4 regions of the Aliivibrio sp. SR45-2 genome follow, and region 1 is predicted to be linked to each of the others. Evidence: predicted binding sites of a transcription regulator. Region 1 holds the regulator's gene; each other region holds the start of a gene.
What was found. The regulator PurR, encoded in region 1, represses purine synthesis genes. The targets are predictions, from matches to a motif close to TNANGNAAACGTTTNCNTNA.
Positions count from the first base shown of each region.

Region 1 (4,677 bases):
GCATGTGCACTTTTTTCGAATCCTACTACATAACAACAATTAAATCAGTATTTACAATGAGTTCACGATTAATTATAACGATTGCATTATAGGTATAAAAAAAGCCGCTCAAATAAGAGCGGCTTTAACATTATCTTTTTTATCGATGATTAAACTAAAATCAATCACCAGCAAACATGTACCCTTCACCATGAACAGTAACAAATATTTGAGGATTTTTTGGATCCACTTCCATTTTGGCACGCATTCGCCTGATCAAAACGTCAATCGTTCTGTCATTTGGCGCATCAACACGGTGGCTGATCATATTTAAAATACGTTCACGTGATAATACCGTGTTCGGATAAGACGACAAAGCAACTAATAGCTCATATTCGGCTTTCGTTAACTTAACTGGCTCACCATTGTTCGATAAAGCACGACGTTGAATATCAAACGTCCATTCCCCGAAACGAATTAAATTTGATTCATCTAATTCTACGGGTTCATTTGCTAATGACATACGCCAAAATAGATTTTTAACTCGGACTAAAAGCTCACGTAACTCCACAGGTTTTGTTACGTAATCATCCGCACCCATCTCTAAACCTACGATGCGGTCAATACTATCAGTTCGTCCTGTAACTAAAATAATACCAATATTAGACTGGCTGCGTAATTCACGCGCCAATAATAAACCATCCTCTCCTGGTAGGTTTATATCAAGCATAATTAAATCAACTTTTTGTTCAGCCAAAACAGTTCGCATTTCTGCGCCCGTTTCAGCCTCGCTCACTTGATATCCCTCGGCTTCAAAATAGCCTACAAGCTTAGAGCGAGTTACCACTTCGTCTTCAACAACTAAAATGTGATAGCTCATAATTTTCTCTTTTTTTTATGGTTATTAGGATGGTTCTTATTACATTCTATTCATATATTGTAATAATGCCAATTCTCAATTGATATTTCTGTATATTATTTGATTCAGAACAAATCTTGTCGCGTATTAATCTTTGCTAATATCTTTATACACCCTGTTAATGATAGGTGCTATTCCTTTTCACACTTATGCCGTACAATTATTTAGTCAATTTTTTGGAGCTTATTTTACATGAACGAACTAAATGCATTTAATGAACAACGTGCTGAAATTTATTGGTGGTTATCTAGCCTATTTGCACACGAGCTAACTAAAGAGCAATTAGAGCAGTATAACAGTTTTGAGATTCGTACCTTTTTAACGAACCTTTCTGAAACTCCAGAGCTAACCGACTCTATTTCTTCGATTGTAACAAAATTGAATGAATTACAAACACGCGAAGATGCACAGCTTGAACTATCGGCTGACTTCTGTGAAGCGTTCTTAGGCTCTGATAAGAACAGTGCGCTTCCTTATGCTTCAATGTATTTAGATAAATCACGCCTTCTTAATGCGAAACCGGCACAAGATATGCGTGATTTATTAGAAAAATACAACATCACTCAAAAAGCTGAATTCAATGAACCTGCAGATCACATTGCTATTGAGTTAGATTTCTTAGGCAATCTAATTGTCATGACGAATCAGCAAACAACGGAACCAGAATTCGAGCAATTCATGGCCGCACAACTGCAATTTATTAACGAGCAGTTATTATCTTGGGCGCCACGTTTTAACCAACTTTGTTCTGAACGAGATACATTTGGCTTCTATGCTACCGTTACTCACTTCCTTGTTACGTTCTTAGAATTGGATGTGAAATTCCTAGCGGGCGAATAACAAAAGCATGTACAACTGGTAAGATAAGTTAACAATAGTGTGATATATATCAAAACGACTATTAAAATTTATTAAATCAGCAATTGTTTGCGCTACGCTTTATAGATAAAATGTGAACGCAAACGATAAAATTTGAATATCAATGAAAACCGCATTTATCGCGGTTTTTTTCATTTATACCACCTAGATTATTCTCTAATCTACTATTGGTAATATACTCACAGGGCCTATTTACCTTCCAACAATCTTTATTAAAAAATAAAGAGAGACTTTGACACTATTGTTGGAACATAAATAGCCCCTTAATAAATTAAGGCTTTTAATATGGCTACCATTAAAGACGTTGCGAAACTTGCTTCTGTTTCGACAACCACCGTTTCTCATGTAATTAACAAAACTCGATTTGTTGCAGAAGCAACTCAAAAACGAGTATGGGAAGCCGTTGAAGAACTAAACTATGCACCGAGTGCCGTTGCTCGTAGTTTAAAGTGCAACACAACTCGAACTATCGGCATGCTAGTTACCCAGTCTTTTAATCCATTTTTTGCCGAAATGATGCACGGTGTTGAGAACTACTGTTACAAGCAAGGTTACACATTATTTATGTGTAATACCGAAGGTGATCTAGATAAACAAAAGCACTACCTTCGTATGCTGGCAGAAAAACGTGTCGATGGCTTATTAGTTATGTGTTCTGATCTAAATGAACAGTTATTAGCACAACTTGAAAAAAACACAGAATTACCAATGGTAATCATGGACTGGGGTCCAGATAGCCCTCATACCGACAAAATTATTGATAATTCTGAAGAAGGTGGTTATTTAGCAACAAAACACCTGATTGAAAATGGACACACAAAAATTGGCTGTGTTACCGGTCAGCTTGATAAAGCAACCTGTAAAGAACGAATTCATGGTTTCTACAGAGCTTTATCTGAAGCAAATTTAACGTCAAATCCAGATTGGATATTTGAAGGTGATTTCGAGTGTTCTTCTGCCTCTAAATCTGTTGAAAAAATGCTACAGATGGAAGATAAACCAACTGCATTATTTTGTTTTAACGACATTATGGCATTAGCGGCTATCAGCAAAATTCAACAAACTGGCTTACGTGTACCTGAAGATATCTCAATCATTGGTTACGATAATATTGAACTTTCTGCATATTTCTCTCCACCATTGACGACGATTCACCAACCTAAACGTCGCGTTGGTAAGACAGCCGTTGAAATATTGTTGGAACGAATTAAAGATAAGCACCATGAAAGACGCATTTTTGAAATGCATCCAGAAGTGGTAACTCGGAAAAGTGTCCATAAGTTGTAACAATGAGTGATGCATTAATCATAAATATGCAAGTGAAAAAATATTTATTTATTTAAAACTTGAACTGGCATAACAGAAAATCATTCCTATTTTCTGAACCAATGTCACATAACTTACAAGTGGACAACATTTCATCTTATTGATTACTATATCATCTTAACTGTCACGAACAGGGCAAACTGTGCGAAAGCTCAGGACGCAAAGCTTCCGGCCTACGTATTTATATAAGGTAGCGGGGTTGCCGATGGCAGGTATTTATATCTGCACATTGTTAATTTTTACTTAGAAATAACAATGTGTGGTTTTGAACTTGCTACTATTTCCTCGGGCTCAGTTGTTTAGTGACATAGACTTACTAACCGAGAATTATTGCAATGGATAAACCAATACTAAAAGATTCACTTCGATTACTTTCCTCTCTAGGAAAAATCACTTCACGCTCCATGTTTGGCGGCTTTGGTGTTTTTATTGATGACACAATGTTTGCACTTGTTGTTCAGGACAGACTGCATTTGCGAGCAAGCGATAACACTATTAATTTATTTAAAGACCAAGGTTTTGAACCTTACGTTTATAAAAAACGTGGTTTCCCCGTGGTAACTAAATATTTTGCTATTTCACCTGAATGTTGGGATGAACCTGATTCAATCCTAATTCAAGCTGTTGTTGCTTTAGATGTTGCTAAAAAAGACAAAGAAAAACAAAAAACAGCAGGTCCCTCTCGAATTAAGGATTTACCCAATCTAAGATTAGCGACAGAGAGAATGCTGAAAAAAGCAGGAATAACGACCGTAAAAGAACTAATGGAGACGGGATCTGTAAACGCTTATAAAGCGATTCAACAGACTCATTCAAGTTCTGTTAGTGACGAATTACTGTGGTCGCTTGAAGGAGCGATTAAAGGTACTCACTGGTCTGTTATCTCTACTGATATTAGAAATGAATTAAGAAAACAACTTTAAATACATTTTCCTACATTTATTTTACATTCGCCCTACTCTTATGTTGTCTTTACCTGTATAAATTAAAGACAACATAAGGCTAGGAAATGAATTATGAATAAAAAATTACTCTTATTAATCACTCTTCTTACAGCCTTTGCTGTTATCTTTTTTAACTTTGGTCATCTATTTACTCTAGAGCAGGCTAAGGCATACCATCAAGCCCTTCAAAGTGACATCCAAGAAAACCTTTTCTTTTATAGCACCCTTTATTTCTTTGGTTACATTACCGTCACTGCATTATCAATACCAGGCGCCGCAGTAGTCACATTGCTTGGTGCGGCCTTATTTGGTTTTTGGTGGAGCTTATTGTTGGTTTCTTTTGCCAGTTCCATTGGTGCTACTATTGCCTTCCTAAGCAGCCGTTATTTATTAAGAGAATGGGTTGATCGTAAATTTGGGGACAAATTAATTTCCATCAATCAAGGTATTGAAAAAGATGGCGCTTTTTACTTACTGACTCTTCGTTTAATTCCTATATTTCCATTCTTTCTTATTAATTTAGTCATGGGATTAACAAAACTAACCGCCGCTCGGTTTTACTTATTTAGTCAATTAGGCATGCTGCCCGGAACCATGGTATTTTTAAATGCCGGAACTCAATTAGCTGAA
Region 1 is NZ_CAWPRC010000156.1:5,794-10,470, reverse strand. Features, by position in the region: gene torR (two-component system response regulator TorR) at 161-859, opposite strand; gene torD (molecular chaperone TorD) at 1,091-1,738, shown strand; gene purR (HTH-type transcriptional repressor PurR) at 2,063-3,064, shown strand; cyclic di-GMP riboswitch class I at 3,228-3,310, shown strand; gene AACV33_RS11380 (TfoX/Sxy family DNA transformation protein) at 3,439-4,026, shown strand; gene AACV33_RS11375 (TVP38/TMEM64 family protein) at 4,120-4,677, shown strand, end outside.

Region 2 (4,677 bases), on a different contig from region 1:
CTTTTTGGTGCCGGTGTTGGTACTCTTCTTTTTCAACTTGTTACTCGTCGTTCAGTGCCTATCTTCCTCGCGTCTTCTTTTGCTTTTATTGCTCCTATTATTTATGGAACCCAAACATGGGGGATCCCAGCAACAATGGGTGGCCTAATGGTTGCCGGTTTAGTTTATGTTGCGTTAGGTGCCGTTATTAAAGTGAAAGGGGTCGCTTTCATTCATAAATTACTGCCTCCTGTTGTTGTTGGCCCTGTAATTATGGTGATCGGCCTAGGCTTAGCGCCAACAGCGGTTAATATGGCGTTAGGAAAAACAGGCGATGGTGGATTTCAATTAGTTGATGGCCAATTGGCTTTCTGGATTGCCGCTGCATCATTATTTACCACAATTGGGGTAAGTGTTTTTTCAAAAGGGTTCTTTAGATTATTACCTATTCTCTCAGGCATCATTGTTGGCTACTCATTAAGTTTACTTTTCGGCATCGTTGATTTTACGCCAGTACAACAAGCCGCATGGTTTGCAGTACCCAACTTCACTTATCCTGAATTTAACATTAATGCCATTCTATTTATGATACCCGTCGCCATCGCCCCTGCGGTTGAGCACGTGGGTGATATGTTGGCAATTTCAAATGTAACCGGAAAAGACTACCTTAAAAAACCAGGCTTGCACCGCACCATTACTGGTGATGGCATTGCAACCATGGCAGCCTCTCTTATTGGCGCGCCACCAAATACAACTTACAGTGAAGTGACTGGTGCGGTAATGCTGACTAAAGCGTTTAATCCAGTGATCATGACATGGGCTGCCGTCTGTGCGATTGTTTTGGCTCTTGTGGGTAAATTAGGCGCAATATTACAAACTATTCCAGTCCCTGTAATGGGTGGCATTATGATCTTACTGTTTGGTTCAATCGCGACGATTGGTCTAAATACTCTGATTAAAAACCAAGTTGATTTACATAAAGCACGTAACTTAACCATTGTTGGCGTTACCTTGGTATTTGGTATTGGTGGTATGGCTGTGGGTATTGGCGATTTTAACTTACAGGGCGTAAGTCTTTGTGGGATTGTAGCTATTGCTCTTAATTTAATTCTTCCTGATGACTTAGGTGAAAACCATGTTGTTGATAATACACAAATGGAAGATGATAAATAAATCTAAGGTCTAGACCTAGGGTAAATAAAAAGGATTGATGGTTACCCATCAATCCTTTTTTAATACTTAAAGCATCCAGTAAATATAATTACTTAATGGTGCAGATTACTTAGTACCGAAGATCTTATCACCAGCATCACCAAGACCTGGAATGATGTAACCTTTATCATTCAACTTCTCATCGATAGCCGCAGTATAAAGCTCAACATCTGGATGCGCTTTTTCTAATGCAGCAATGCCTTCAGGAGCAGCAACAAGAACAAGAATTTTAAAGTTCTTACAGCCTTTCTCTTTTAAAAGATCAAGCGTTGCGATCATAGAACCGCCAGTCGCTAGCATTGGATCAACAACTAAGGCAATACGCTCATCGATGTTAGACGCTAACTTGTTAAAGTAAGGTACAGGCTCTAACGTTTCTTCGTCACGGTAAATACCAACAACACTGATACGCGCACTTGGGATGTGCTCAAGAACGCCATCCATCATGCCAAGACCTGCACGTAAGATTGGCACTACCGTTACTTTTTTACCTTTAATTTGGTCAACTTCAACAGGGCCGTTCCAGCCATTGATAGTTACTTTTTCTGTCTCAAAGTCTGATGTTGCTTCATAAGTAAGTAAGCTACCTACTTCAGTTGCTAATTCACGAAAACGCTTAGTGCTGATATCGCCTTCGCGCATTAAACCAATTTTATGTTTTATTAGCGGATGTTTTACTTCAACAACTTTCATTTCTGACTCCAGATACATTAATCAAACCTTTCAATTATACATACTTTTCATATAAAAAATGACTACACATTAAAATAATTTATGCCGTCATTCTCAAATAACTAACTTACTCATTTTTAATTACAAAATTTCTCCAAATTTCCTTACGCAAACGTTTCCCTTTTTACATTGTGCTGTTAGAATGGCGCGGATTTTTGAAATCCAACCTATGGCGAGGACACCACCGTGAGCGACAACAAAACTTCTCTTAGCTACAAAGATGCTGGCGTAGACATTGATGCTGGTAATGCACTTGTTGATCGAATTAAAGGCGTAGTGAAACGTACTCGTCGCCCAGAAGTTATGGGTGGCATTGGTGGTTTTGGTGCGTTATGTGAACTTCCAACGAAATATAAACAACCTGTTTTAGTTTCTGGTACTGATGGCGTAGGAACTAAACTTCGTTTAGCTTTAGACCTAAACAAGCACGATACGATCGGTATCGACTTAGTGGCTATGTGTGTAAATGACCTAATTGTTCAAGGCGGTGAACCTCTGTTCTTCCTTGATTATTATGCAACAGGCAAACTCGATATTGATGTCGCAGCTCAAGTAGTAACGGGCATTGGTGAAGGTTGTATTCAAGCTGGTTGTGCATTGATCGGTGGTGAAACGGCTGAAATGCCAGGCATGTATGAAGGCGAAGATTATGATGTTGCTGGATTCTGTGTCGGTGTTGTCGAGAAAGAAGACATCATTGATGGCACTAAAGTCGCTGCAGGTGATGCATTAATCGCTGTAGGTTCAAGTGGCCCTCACTCAAATGGTTATTCATTAATTCGTAAAATCCTTGAAGTATCAAATGCGGATCTTACAGAAGAATTAAATGGCAGAACGATTGCAGACCATTTAATCGAACCAACAAAAATCTACATTAAATCAGCACTTAAAATGATTGCAGAGCATGATATTCATGCTATCTCTCATATTACGGGTGGCGGTTTCTGGGAAAATATTCCACGAGTACTTCCTGAAGGAACTAAAGCAGTTGTTGATGGTAAGAGTTGGGAGTGGCCTGCTATCTTTAACTGGCTACAAGAAAAAGGCAACGTAGATACCTACGAAATGTACCGTACCTTTAACTGTGGTGTTGGTCTTATTGTTGCCCTTCCTAAAGAACAAGCAGAACAAGCTGTCGCATTATTGAATGCGGAAGGCGAAAACGCTTGGGTTATTGGCGAAGTAGCAGCAGCAGAGCAAGGCGAAGAACAAGTTGAGATCCGTTAATCGGGACTTACAAACTTTGAACTAGTTCATAAAGAATAAATAAAAGGTGATCAATTATTCGGTCACCTTTTTTATATCTGTAATTTGTGTTCGAATGGTTCTCATTAAACAATAACTAAAAAAGATTATGATGAAGAATATTGTTGTATTAGTTTCAGGAAACGGCAGTAACCTACAAGAGTTTATCGATGCTTGTGGTAACAAAATTCCAAATGCACGCATCTCTGCGGTTATTTCAAATAAAAGCGATGCTTATGGACTACAACGTGCAATTAATGCCGGTATTGACGTACACAGCTTAAGTGCTGCGGGCTATGAAGATCGTGAGCAGTACGATATCGCACTATCTACTCTTATCGATCTTTATCAGCCTGATTTAATTATTCTGGCCGGTTTTATGCGTATTTTAAGTGCAGATTTTGTCTTACGTTATCAAGGTAAGATGCTGAACATCCACCCCTCTCTCCTACCTAAATATACAGGATTACATACTCACCAACGTGCGATTGACGCCGGAGATGAAGAACATGGTACAAGTGTTCATTTTGTCACGCCAGAGCTCGATGGAGGTCCTGTTATTCTTCAAGCAAAAGTGCCTATTTTTGATGAAGATACTGCTGAAGATGTCGCTTTACGTGTTCAAGCTCAAGAACACGTCATTTACCCTATGGTTGCTAATTGGATTATAGAAGAGCGTTTAATAATGACAGATGGAAAAGCAGTTCTTGATGGAGATGTGCTAGGAACATTTGGATTAGAAACAGAAGAGTAAGATAATATCACTTAGTAAAAACGTCATCTTAAACCATAAGATGACGTTTATATTTTATTATGTATTTACTGGACACTCAGAAGGTGGCGGCGCCATATCAAGCACCGTATCGTGGTTTCCGGCACTTAGTTCGCCAAAATGAAACAGAGCATATTCACCCACTTTCATTTTATGCCATTCTTCATTATCAGTCAGAGGTTGAGTTGCAATCACTGACACGACATCGTTTGGTGTTGTTTCTTTATGAAAGTCGATGGTCACGTCTTCATCAATCAAAGAAGCTTGTCCAAAAGGAGCTCGTCGAGTGATCCAATGCAAATTATTCGAGCAATACGTCATTACGTATTCACCATCACTCAATAGCATATTAAAAACACCAAGCGCTCTTAGTTGATCACTGCATTCTGAAATATATTCAAACATCAGCATCATATCTTGGGGTGGTTCTGGATACTTTTCTTCAAGCTGGTTTAATAACCAACAAAAAGCACGTTCACTGTCTGTTTCACCGACAGGACGAAAGCGCCCAGTCGATAATTCATCGAACCCTGTAAGCTGTCCATTATGTGCAAAAGTCCAGTATCGCCCCCATAATTCACGCGTAAAAGGATGTGTATTTTCTAAATTCACCTCCCCTCGGTTAGCTTGTCGAATATGACTCACTACTGCATTACTTTTTATAGGGTAGTCTTGAACCAATTCTGCAATTTTAGAATGACAACTTGGTTTAGGGTCTTTAAATGTACGAAATCCTT
Region 2 is NZ_CAWPRC010000088.1:47,703-52,379, reverse strand. Features, by position in the region: gene AACV33_RS04095 (uracil-xanthine permease family protein) at 1-1,152, shown strand, start outside; gene upp (uracil phosphoribosyltransferase) at 1,258-1,884, opposite strand; gene purM (phosphoribosylformylglycinamidine cyclo-ligase) at 2,110-3,150, shown strand; gene purN (phosphoribosylglycinamide formyltransferase) at 3,281-3,922, shown strand; gene AACV33_RS04075 (class II glutamine amidotransferase) at 3,980-4,677, opposite strand, start outside.
Region 2: a site for PurR is predicted at 2,028-2,047, ahead of purM (phosphoribosylformylglycinamidine cyclo-ligase). Genes of this name have one in related genera too.

Region 3 (4,677 bases), on a different contig from region 1:
GACTTTGAAGTGAAAGATCACGTTGCTCTTGGTGAGCTTGCGGATGGCCTTGATTTCGCAAGTGCAGTTAAAATCTCAGGCTCTCGTTTCATCGTTATGAAAGGTCAGTTTGCGCGTTTACACCGTGCTTTATCGCAATTCATGCTTGATCTTCATACTGAAGAACACGGCTACATGGAAATGTATGTACCTTACTTAGTTAACCACGACAGCCTATATGGTACTGGTCAATTGCCTAAGTTTGGTGAAGACTTATTCCATACAAGCCCGCTAACAGAGCAAGTAAGTGATGTTCCTCTTAAGATGCTATCTCTTATCCCTACAGCGGAAGTGCCAGTAACAAACATGGTACGTGATACAATTACTGAAGAAGCTGATCTTCCATTGAAAATGACGGCACATACACCGTGTTTCCGTTCTGAAGCAGGATCTTACGGTCGTGATACTCGTGGTCTTATTCGTATGCACCAATTCGACAAAGTTGAATTAGTTCAAATCACGAAACCAGAAGATTCAATGGCTGCTCTTGAAGAACTAACAGGTCATGCTGAGAAAGTACTTCAACTTCTTGAACTTCCTTACCGTAAAGTGATTCTTTGTACTGGTGATATGGGCTTCGGTTCTCGTAAAACATACGATTTAGAAGTATGGGTTCCAGCACAAGAAACGTACCGTGAGATTTCTTCTTGTTCAAACATGTGGGATTTCCAAGCGCGTCGTATGCAAGCGCGTTTCCGTCGTCAAGGTGAGAAGAAACCAGAATTGGTTCATACACTAAACGGTTCTGGTCTTGCTGTAGGTCGTACAATGGTTGCGATTCTAGAGAACTTCCAACAAGCGGATGGCAAAATTGCAATTCCTGAAGTACTGCGTAAGTACATGAATGGTGTTGAGTTTATCGGTTAATCTGTTTTTCAAATTAATGTGTATTTGATAAATAGATAGATAAATAGAAATGTAAGCCCCTTTATTGGTTATCCAGTAAAGGGGCTTTTTTTGATCTTTTGACAGGGTTGTGACTGACTATTTAAGTAGTGCTTGGTTTAACCATTGATCAAATTGACCTTTTGGCAATGCACCATTGATCATATCTACACGTTCTCCATTTTTGAAAACCATGATCGTTGGAATTGAACGAATTTGATATTGTGCTGCAATTTGTTGTTGAGCTTCTGTATTTACTTTAACACAACGAACTTGGCCATTACGTTCAGCGGCAACGTCTTCAAAGACAGGTGAGAAGCCGACACACGGATTACACCAAGGTGCCCAAAAATCGATAACAATAGGTTGTTCGCTGTCTAATAATGCGGATAAGTTTTCACTAGTGCCTTCTAATGGTTTTCCATCTAGTAAGAGTTCCTTACAGCGACCACAAGTAGGTTTGTCGTTAATACGTTCGATAGGAAGACGGTTTATGCCTTGGCAAGAAGGGCATCGAGATTGAAATTGCGACATGTTATTCCTTTATGATTTTCTACATTAAGTAGTTTGTGAGCATAAAGAAATAATGGGGGTAGATAATACGAAACTCAATAAAAAAGGAGCAAATAGCCCCTTTATATTGTCGATAATATAGAGTGATTATTAATTAATCACGTTTCCATAGCATGTGACAGAATTTATGTTCAGGATCGCGGCTTACTAACATACGAGCAAATACATCGTCCAATACATCAGATTCTTCGTTTACTAAGCCAATTAGAACTTCTGCGTATACTTCGCCATCTACTTCAAAGCCAACATGCTCAGCCCAGTCGTCACGAGTATCAACGACTTCAGCCGCACCGCGGTCATCAAATTGTAGAGTGAAAAGAGCAACATCAGCAGGTTCAAGGTTATCTTGAGCTATCTCTAGGAAAATATCGTAAGCGACTTCAATAATGTCATCGTAGCTAAGTAGTTCAGTTGTCATGGTAGTTACCTTCAAAAAATACGCTCTAAATTACCATGAATATAGAGATGAACGCTAGCGACTTAAATAATTACGAATAGCAAACGTTTGCCTTTGAAAGGTTGCTATATGAGGTATTGCGAGGGCGTTAAGCAAGGGCTAAACTTCCGCACTTATTCCCTTAGCCAGTTGAATGATTATTTTATGAAGTTTCCAGGTCAACGTAAATCCAAGCATTATTTTCCTGTTCACGCTCGTGATCCATTAGTGAGTCAAGCTCAAGAAACCAAAAAAATGTCGCGTACGCACATTATTGGTATTGATCAAACCTTAGTGGATATTGAAGCTAGAATTGATGATGCTTTTATTGAAAAGTATGGCTTGAGTAAAGGGCACTCACTGGTTATCGATAATGATAAAGCGGAAATGCTTTATAATGAGCTTAAAGATAACAATATGATCACCAACGAATACGCTGGTGGCACGATTGGTAATACACTTCATAACTATTCAGTGCTTGCTGATGATAAATCAACATTGCTTGGTGTTATGAGTGAAGATATCCATATTGGTAGTTATTCTTATCGTTACCTTTGTAATACTTCAAGCCGTATGGATTTGAATTATCTTCAGCCTGTACCTGGTGCAATAGGCCGTTGTTTTGCTTTAATTAGTCAAGATGGCGAGCGTACGTTTGCAATTAGTGAAGGGGATATGAATCAACTTCGTGCTGATAGTATCCCTGAAAAGATCTTTAAAAATGCGTCTGCATTAGTATTAACGGCTTATCTTGTTCGTTGTAAAGAGGGTGATCCAATGCCTGAAGCAACCATGAAAGCCATTGAGTACGCGAAGAAATATGATGTGCCTGTTGTCCTAACCATGGGGACCAAATTTGTTGTTCAAGATGATCCTCAATATTGGCGTGACTTCCTAAGTGATCATGTGTCTGTTGTGGCAATGAATGAAGAAGAAGGTGAAGCATTAACGGGTGCTTCTGACCCATTAGAAGCGGCAGATAAAGCCCTTGAGTGGGTTGATCTTGTTTTATGTACTGCGGGTCCTGTTGGACTGTACATGGCAGGTTACACAGAAGAATCTGCGAAACGTGAAACATCGTTGCCATTACTTCCCGGAACAATCGCTGAATTTAATCAATATGAATTCAGTCGTCCAGCAGTTAAAGCAAGTTGTGATCAGCCGACAAAAGTATATTCTCATATTTCACCGTACATGGGTGGTCCTGAGAAAATCAAAAATACGAATGGCGCGGGTGATGGTGCTTTGTCTGCATTGTTGCATGATATGGCTGCAAATCATTACCATCGTAATAATGTACCGAATTCAAGTAAGCATCAACATTCTTACTTAACGTACTCTTCATTATCTCAAGTATGTAAATACTCAAACCGAGTAAGCTTTGAGGTTTTGGCTCAGCATTCACCACGCTTATCTCGTGGGTTACCTGAACGCGAGGACAGTTTAGAAGAGTCATACTGGGAAAGATAATAACAGTGTGCTTAGAATGAAAAAAAGCGGAGATAATTAATTTTATCTCCGCTTTTTTATTGGTTCAATTTAAGCGCGAATAATCGTACTTAATGTAAATGATTCATTTGGTTGAATTGTTTTTGCTGTTTCTAAACTTGTTGCATGATAAGTCGATTCAATGCAGACCATTGTTAAATATCCATCATTATTCATGTCGCCCATGCTTTCTGCTCCTTCTGCCCATGGGTTCCAGATAACCGCGGCATTATTACCCTCATTAGTTACTGTAATTGTACGAAGGTTATCGCTAATAGCTAATGTTGACTCTGATTCTGTGTAAACACGATCTACGGCTTCATTGATCTTAAGCTCATGACCACCAGTACAGGTTGTTCCATTTAATAGACCATCAATGTAACGATCTCCCATTCCGGTGATGACAGACGTATGGATATCAGAGATGTTTAGATAGGTATGTAACGCACCAGAGCAGTTCCAAGGCTTGTTATCTGTATTTTTTGCATCAAGCGTAATGGTTAGCTCATCGCCGACAGTTATATTTAATCGTGCTTCAAACTCAAAAGCCCAGATTGCTTTTGTTTCTTCTGAAGCCGACAAGCCTAGAGAAATCATTACACCGTTTTCATTTTCTTTATGTTCAATTAATTTCCACTGGCTGTTACGAGCAAACCCATGAGCTGGGTTTTCTATACGTCCAAACCAAGGCCAACATACAGGCACACCGCCACGAATGGCTTTGTCTGGGTGGAAGATAGCGTCTTTGCTCATCCAGATAAGCTCTTCACCTTGTGTTGGCTTAAAAGATAACACATGACCACCATGAAGTGAGATTGCCGCTTCAGCTTTACTGTGACGCACTCTGACGATTTTTACATCGTCTAATTGTTCAATTGTGACACTATCAGAAAGGGCACTAATCGTTGATAATCGAGTTAAATCCATGTCTATCTCCTAGAAAGGTAATATTTATTCAATTGTGATTTATACAAACAATTGAATAAATACTAAAAAGAGAATATATCAAATAACAGATACAAAAAAGGCGACAATTAAGTCGCCTTTTATACTTAAAAGATAATAAAACCTTTCAAGTTAGCTTTCAAAGAAAGTCTAAACTAATGCTTACTTAGAAACGTGAGCGATTAGGTCAAGAACTTTGTTTGAGTAACCGATTTCGTTGTCGTACCAAGATACAAGCTTAACGAATTTGTCAGTTAGAGCAACACCAGCTGCAGCATCAAATACTGAAGTTTGTGTTTCGCCGATGAAGT
Region 3 is NZ_CAWPRC010000110.1:67,718-72,394, forward strand. Features, by position in the region: gene serS (serine--tRNA ligase) at 1-906, shown strand, start outside; gene trxC (thioredoxin TrxC) at 1,024-1,458, opposite strand; gene AACV33_RS05060 (HI1450 family dsDNA-mimic protein) at 1,592-1,915, opposite strand; gene AACV33_RS05065 (inosine/guanosine kinase) at 2,099-3,403, shown strand; gene AACV33_RS05070 (D-hexose-6-phosphate mutarotase) at 3,473-4,348, opposite strand; partial or broken gene gap (type I glyceraldehyde-3-phosphate dehydrogenase) at 4,529-4,677, opposite strand, start outside.
Region 3: a site for PurR is predicted at 1,991-2,010, ahead of AACV33_RS05065 (inosine/guanosine kinase). Genes of this name have one in related genera too.

Region 4 (4,677 bases), on a different contig from region 1:
TCTAAGTCTTTCATAACGACTTCTTGTAACCCCCATCCGTTTTGACCTAACATTTTTTCGTATTTAGGCGAAAGATGAGTCCATACATGGCCTCTCGATGGGCAATACCAAGTAAAGAAAGGTTGATCATTTTTTACGGCTTTTTCGATAAAGTTAATGGTATGTTTATTTACTTCATCATCTAACGTTCTCATTCGCTCGATTGATAATCGCCCATCGTCTTTAATGGTTTGATTGCCTTTACCATCTGAAGTCGAGTGAATTACGTTTCGTGGGGCAAACTTCTGAAACGCTTCGTCTTTTGGCCAATCTGGATCTTCGGTGTATTCCATCGCGTTGAGGTGATATAACCATCCCCAATACTCATCAAAACCATGCATGGTTGGTAGAAATTCATCTCTATCCCCAAGATGGTTTTTACCAAATTGACCTGTTGTATAACCAAGGGTTTTTAATACTTCAGGAAGTGTTGGCGTGTCTTGATTTAAGCCTACAGGACCGCCGGGTAAACCAACGGAGTGCATCCCTGTTCTTACGGGTAATTGTCCTGTCAAAAAGGCAGAGCGACCAGCGGTACAAGACGGTTGAGCGTAATAGTCGGTGAGTAGCATTCCTTTCTCAGCAATACTGTCAATGTTTGGTGTGTCACTGCTCATTACGCCATTGTGATAAGCACTGAGGTTTGAGATACCGATATCATCGGTAAAAATAACAAATATATTGGGCTTTTCTTGCGCGGCATTCGCTACTAATGAAAATGAAAGTGCAGCGGTCACCGACAATTTCTTGAACATCCTATTCATAATGATTCCTTATCTTTAATTACTTCATTGTTACCATTAATCACTCTTGAAAGTGCTTTGCTCTGGTACAAGTCTCTGATCTAAAAGATAGGACACGCTTAAAAAATAAACCAATTTAATACTACTGTTTTTATTACACGCATAAAAAAACGGATGCGATTAAGCATCCGTTTTTCAATCATCATCGTTTGTTATATTAAGCGTTAAATAGCCCAACCACCGACATAAAACACAATCAAAGCGATCGTAATTGACACAATACCTACGTTTAGTTTCTTAAACTCACCAGCAAAAATGCGTCCAACAACCAGAGTAGTAAAGCCAATCATGATGCCAGTTACGATGTTTGCAGACAGAATAATAAATACGGCACAAACAAGGCCAGATAATGCATCAACAGAATCGTCAAAATCCAATTTAGACACATTACTCAGCATTAATAAACCCACGTACATTAATGCCGGAGCCGTTGCATAAACAGGAACCAAGTAACTGACTGGTGATAAGAAAATCATTGCTAAGAACAACACGCCCACAACCGCAGCCGTTAAACCTGTTTTACCACCCGCAGCCGTACCCGCAGCCGATTCAATATAAACAGCAGCAGGTGCTCCACCAACAACCGCTGCAACAATTGAACTTGCAGAATCCGCCGTTAGTGCTTTGCCACCATTAATGATTTGTCCGTTTTCATCCAATAAGTTCGCTTGACCTGCCAGTGCTCGGATAGTCCCTGTTGCATCAAATACCGCCGTCATAACTAGAGCAATAACAACAGGAAGAATCGCAGGCGTTAACGCCCCCATGATGTCCATCGAACCAATCAATGAACCACCATCGGCCGTTTCCAAACTTGGTAATGCAAAGAAACCATTATAAATCACGTTTGGATCGAAGATTAAACCGATAATAGAAATACCGACAATCACTAATAAAATACCACCGGGAACGCGTTTTTTCTCTAAACCAAAAATAGCAGCAAGACCAAGTACCGACATCATGACAGAGAACGACGTAATATCGCCTAGCATAATAGGTAAACCTGCATGTGCATTTTTAACAATAAGTCCTGTGCCATCCGCAGCAATTAATAAAAGGAATAAACCAATACCAATACCAGTACCATGGGCAATCCCAACAGGCAGATTACTTAATATCCATTGTCGAACGCCAGTTACCGTAATAAGCGTAAACAACACACCCATAATAAAGATAGCACCAAGTGCAACAGGAATGCTGACGCCTTGTCCTAATACCAAGCTAAATGCAGTGAAGGCGGTTAAAGAGATAGCACAACCAATCGCCATTGGTAAGTTAACCCACAAGCCCATCAATAATGAGCCAAATGCAGCAACCAAACACGTCGCCACAAACACAGCGCCCGAGTCAAATCCTGCGGCACCTAACATACTTGGTACAACAATAACCGAATACACCATCGCTAAGAACGTCGTTAATCCTGCGATCATCTCTGTTTTTACCGTACTACCGCGTTCTGATATCTTAAAGAAACCATCAAGCTTTTTATCTACGTTTGATTGTGGTGCTGTATTCTGTGCATTGTCCTGAGACATGGGAACATTCCTTACTAATAAGCGTTAAGATGCTGTCATTTTCTGGGCGCATTCTTGCACAAACTGAGAGAAATATAAATAAGCAATCGTTACCGTCACAACATTACAATCAGTTACCATTCATAGTTAAGTAAATGAAACCGAAGTAATTTATGTACTTTTCACACTAAAAACGCCTAAAATTCAACCCAAAATAAATCTAGCTTATTTATAACTATTCTTATTAATTAACTATCTGTGTTCAATATTATCCCAATAACATTGAACTTCTCGGATGGGTACTATCAAAATATTGAATTAAGAAATCCAACAATAAACGCACTTTTTTAGAATCCGTTGCCCCGGGTGGGTATACGCCATACACTTCAATATCGGCCAGTTCATAATCATCTAACACCGTTTGTAACGTGCCTTCTTTTATTTTAGGCATCGCATCATACACAGGTATTCGTCCTAAGCCGTGTCCACCCTCAACAAAAGCGGTTCGTGCTGCGGCATTATTGGTGGTGATGTCACCACTCATTTTAATGCGATAGGATCTTGTCCCTTTTGTCAGCTCTAGCGTTGGTGAACCCAATTTATACATCACCCAGTTGTGCTGTTCTAATTCAGCAGGAGTAAACGGTTTACCACAGCGAGTTAAATAACTTGGGGACGCACACAAGCAAGTCGGTAAAGAAGAGAGCTTACGTGCTTTTAAGCCAGAATCAGGCAATTCAGCTCCTCGAATCGCCAAATCAATCCCTTCTTGAATGATATTAACCACCTCATCAGACAAAATAAGATCTAATTCAATCTTAGGAAACTGCGCTTTAAACACGTTCAATGCAGGGACAATTACCTGCAATCCCATGTTCACAGGACAGGTAATTTTTAATACCCCTTCAGGCTCATTTTTATAGTTTTCCATTTTCTGATTCGCAAATTGTGCTTGATCTGAGATTAACCGACAACTGCTGTAAAATTCAATTCCCACATCGGTGAGTGACAAACTTCGCGTCGAGCGATTGATTAATGTCACTCCTAAGTTCGTTTCTAATTTCTTAATGTGATAGCTGACTACGGTACGTGATAATTCCAACTGTTTTGCTGCCGCACTAAAGCTGCCCTGATCCACCACATGCGTGAATACCACCATGCTTTTTAGTTGTTCAAACGACAATTTCATTGTTATCTCACCTTATTAGTCGAATTATTGAATCAATGTAATCAAATTAATCTGCATTGTCTAACTGAGGTTTACACTCTATATTTTATCCATGCCTTGATTCATCTCTTCAAGGATCACTAATAATTAAAGGAATAGAATAATGACTACACCTAAAAAACGAATTTTAATGGTTCTGACTTCACATTCTGACCTTGGTAATACTGGCGAGAAAACAGGATTTTGGATTGAAGAGTTTGCGGCACCTTATTACGTATTTCTTGATGCCGGAATTGACATTACACTGGCCTCTCCGCTAGGTGGACAACCGCCTATCGATCCAAACAGTGAATTAGAAAACTTTCAAACGGACGCCACTCGTCGTTTTGATAACGATGAATCAGCACAACAGACGTTAGCAAGCACTCACACGTTAAGCGATATCAAAGCTGACGATTACGATGCTGTATTCTACCCTGGTGGTCACGGGCCATTATGGGATCTGGTTGATGATAAAAACTCAATCGCTCTTATTGAAACGCTATTAAATAGCAATAAACCCGTTGCTGCTGTCTGTCACGCCGGTGCGGTATTATTGAATGCAAAAGACACCGCAGGTCAATCAATAGTAAAAGATAAAGCAGTAACAGGGTTCAGTAACACAGAAGAAGCCGCCGTTGCCTTAACAGACATTGTGCCGTTCTTATTAGAAGATGAGCTTAAGAAACAAGGCGGTGATTATCAAAAAGTCAGTGATTGGGCACCCTTTGTTATTCAAGATGGCCTTATCATTACAGGGCAAAACCCAGCAAGTTCTGAAAGCACGGCTGAAAAGTTGTTACTTGCTCTATAGAATCCAATAATTACCATGATTAAAAGATAGGGTATCAATATGATTACACTGCATCACCTGAATCAATCTCGTTCAAAACGCATTATTTGGTTATTAGAAGAGTTGGGCGTAGATTATCAGATTAAAGGCTACCAAAGAGATAAAGTCACTCACCTTGCCCCACAAGAGTTGAAAGACATTCATCCACTTGGTAAATCCCCTGTCATTGAAGATAATGGATTAATTATTGCGGAATCGGGGGCCATTACTGAATATTTAATTAATAAGTACAATACTCAGCTAGCACCAAAAGCAGGCAGT
Region 4 is NZ_CAWPRC010000111.1:143,356-148,032, forward strand. Features, by position in the region: gene AACV33_RS05660 (arylsulfatase) at 1-803, opposite strand, end outside; gene AACV33_RS05665 (NCS2 family permease) at 1,007-2,377, opposite strand; gene AACV33_RS05670 (LysR family transcriptional regulator) at 2,625-3,545, opposite strand; gene AACV33_RS05675 (type 1 glutamine amidotransferase domain-containing protein) at 3,688-4,377, shown strand; gene AACV33_RS05680 (glutathione S-transferase family protein) at 4,417-4,677, shown strand, end outside.
Region 4: a site for PurR is predicted at 2,456-2,475, ahead of AACV33_RS05665 (NCS2 family permease). Genes of this name have one in related genera too.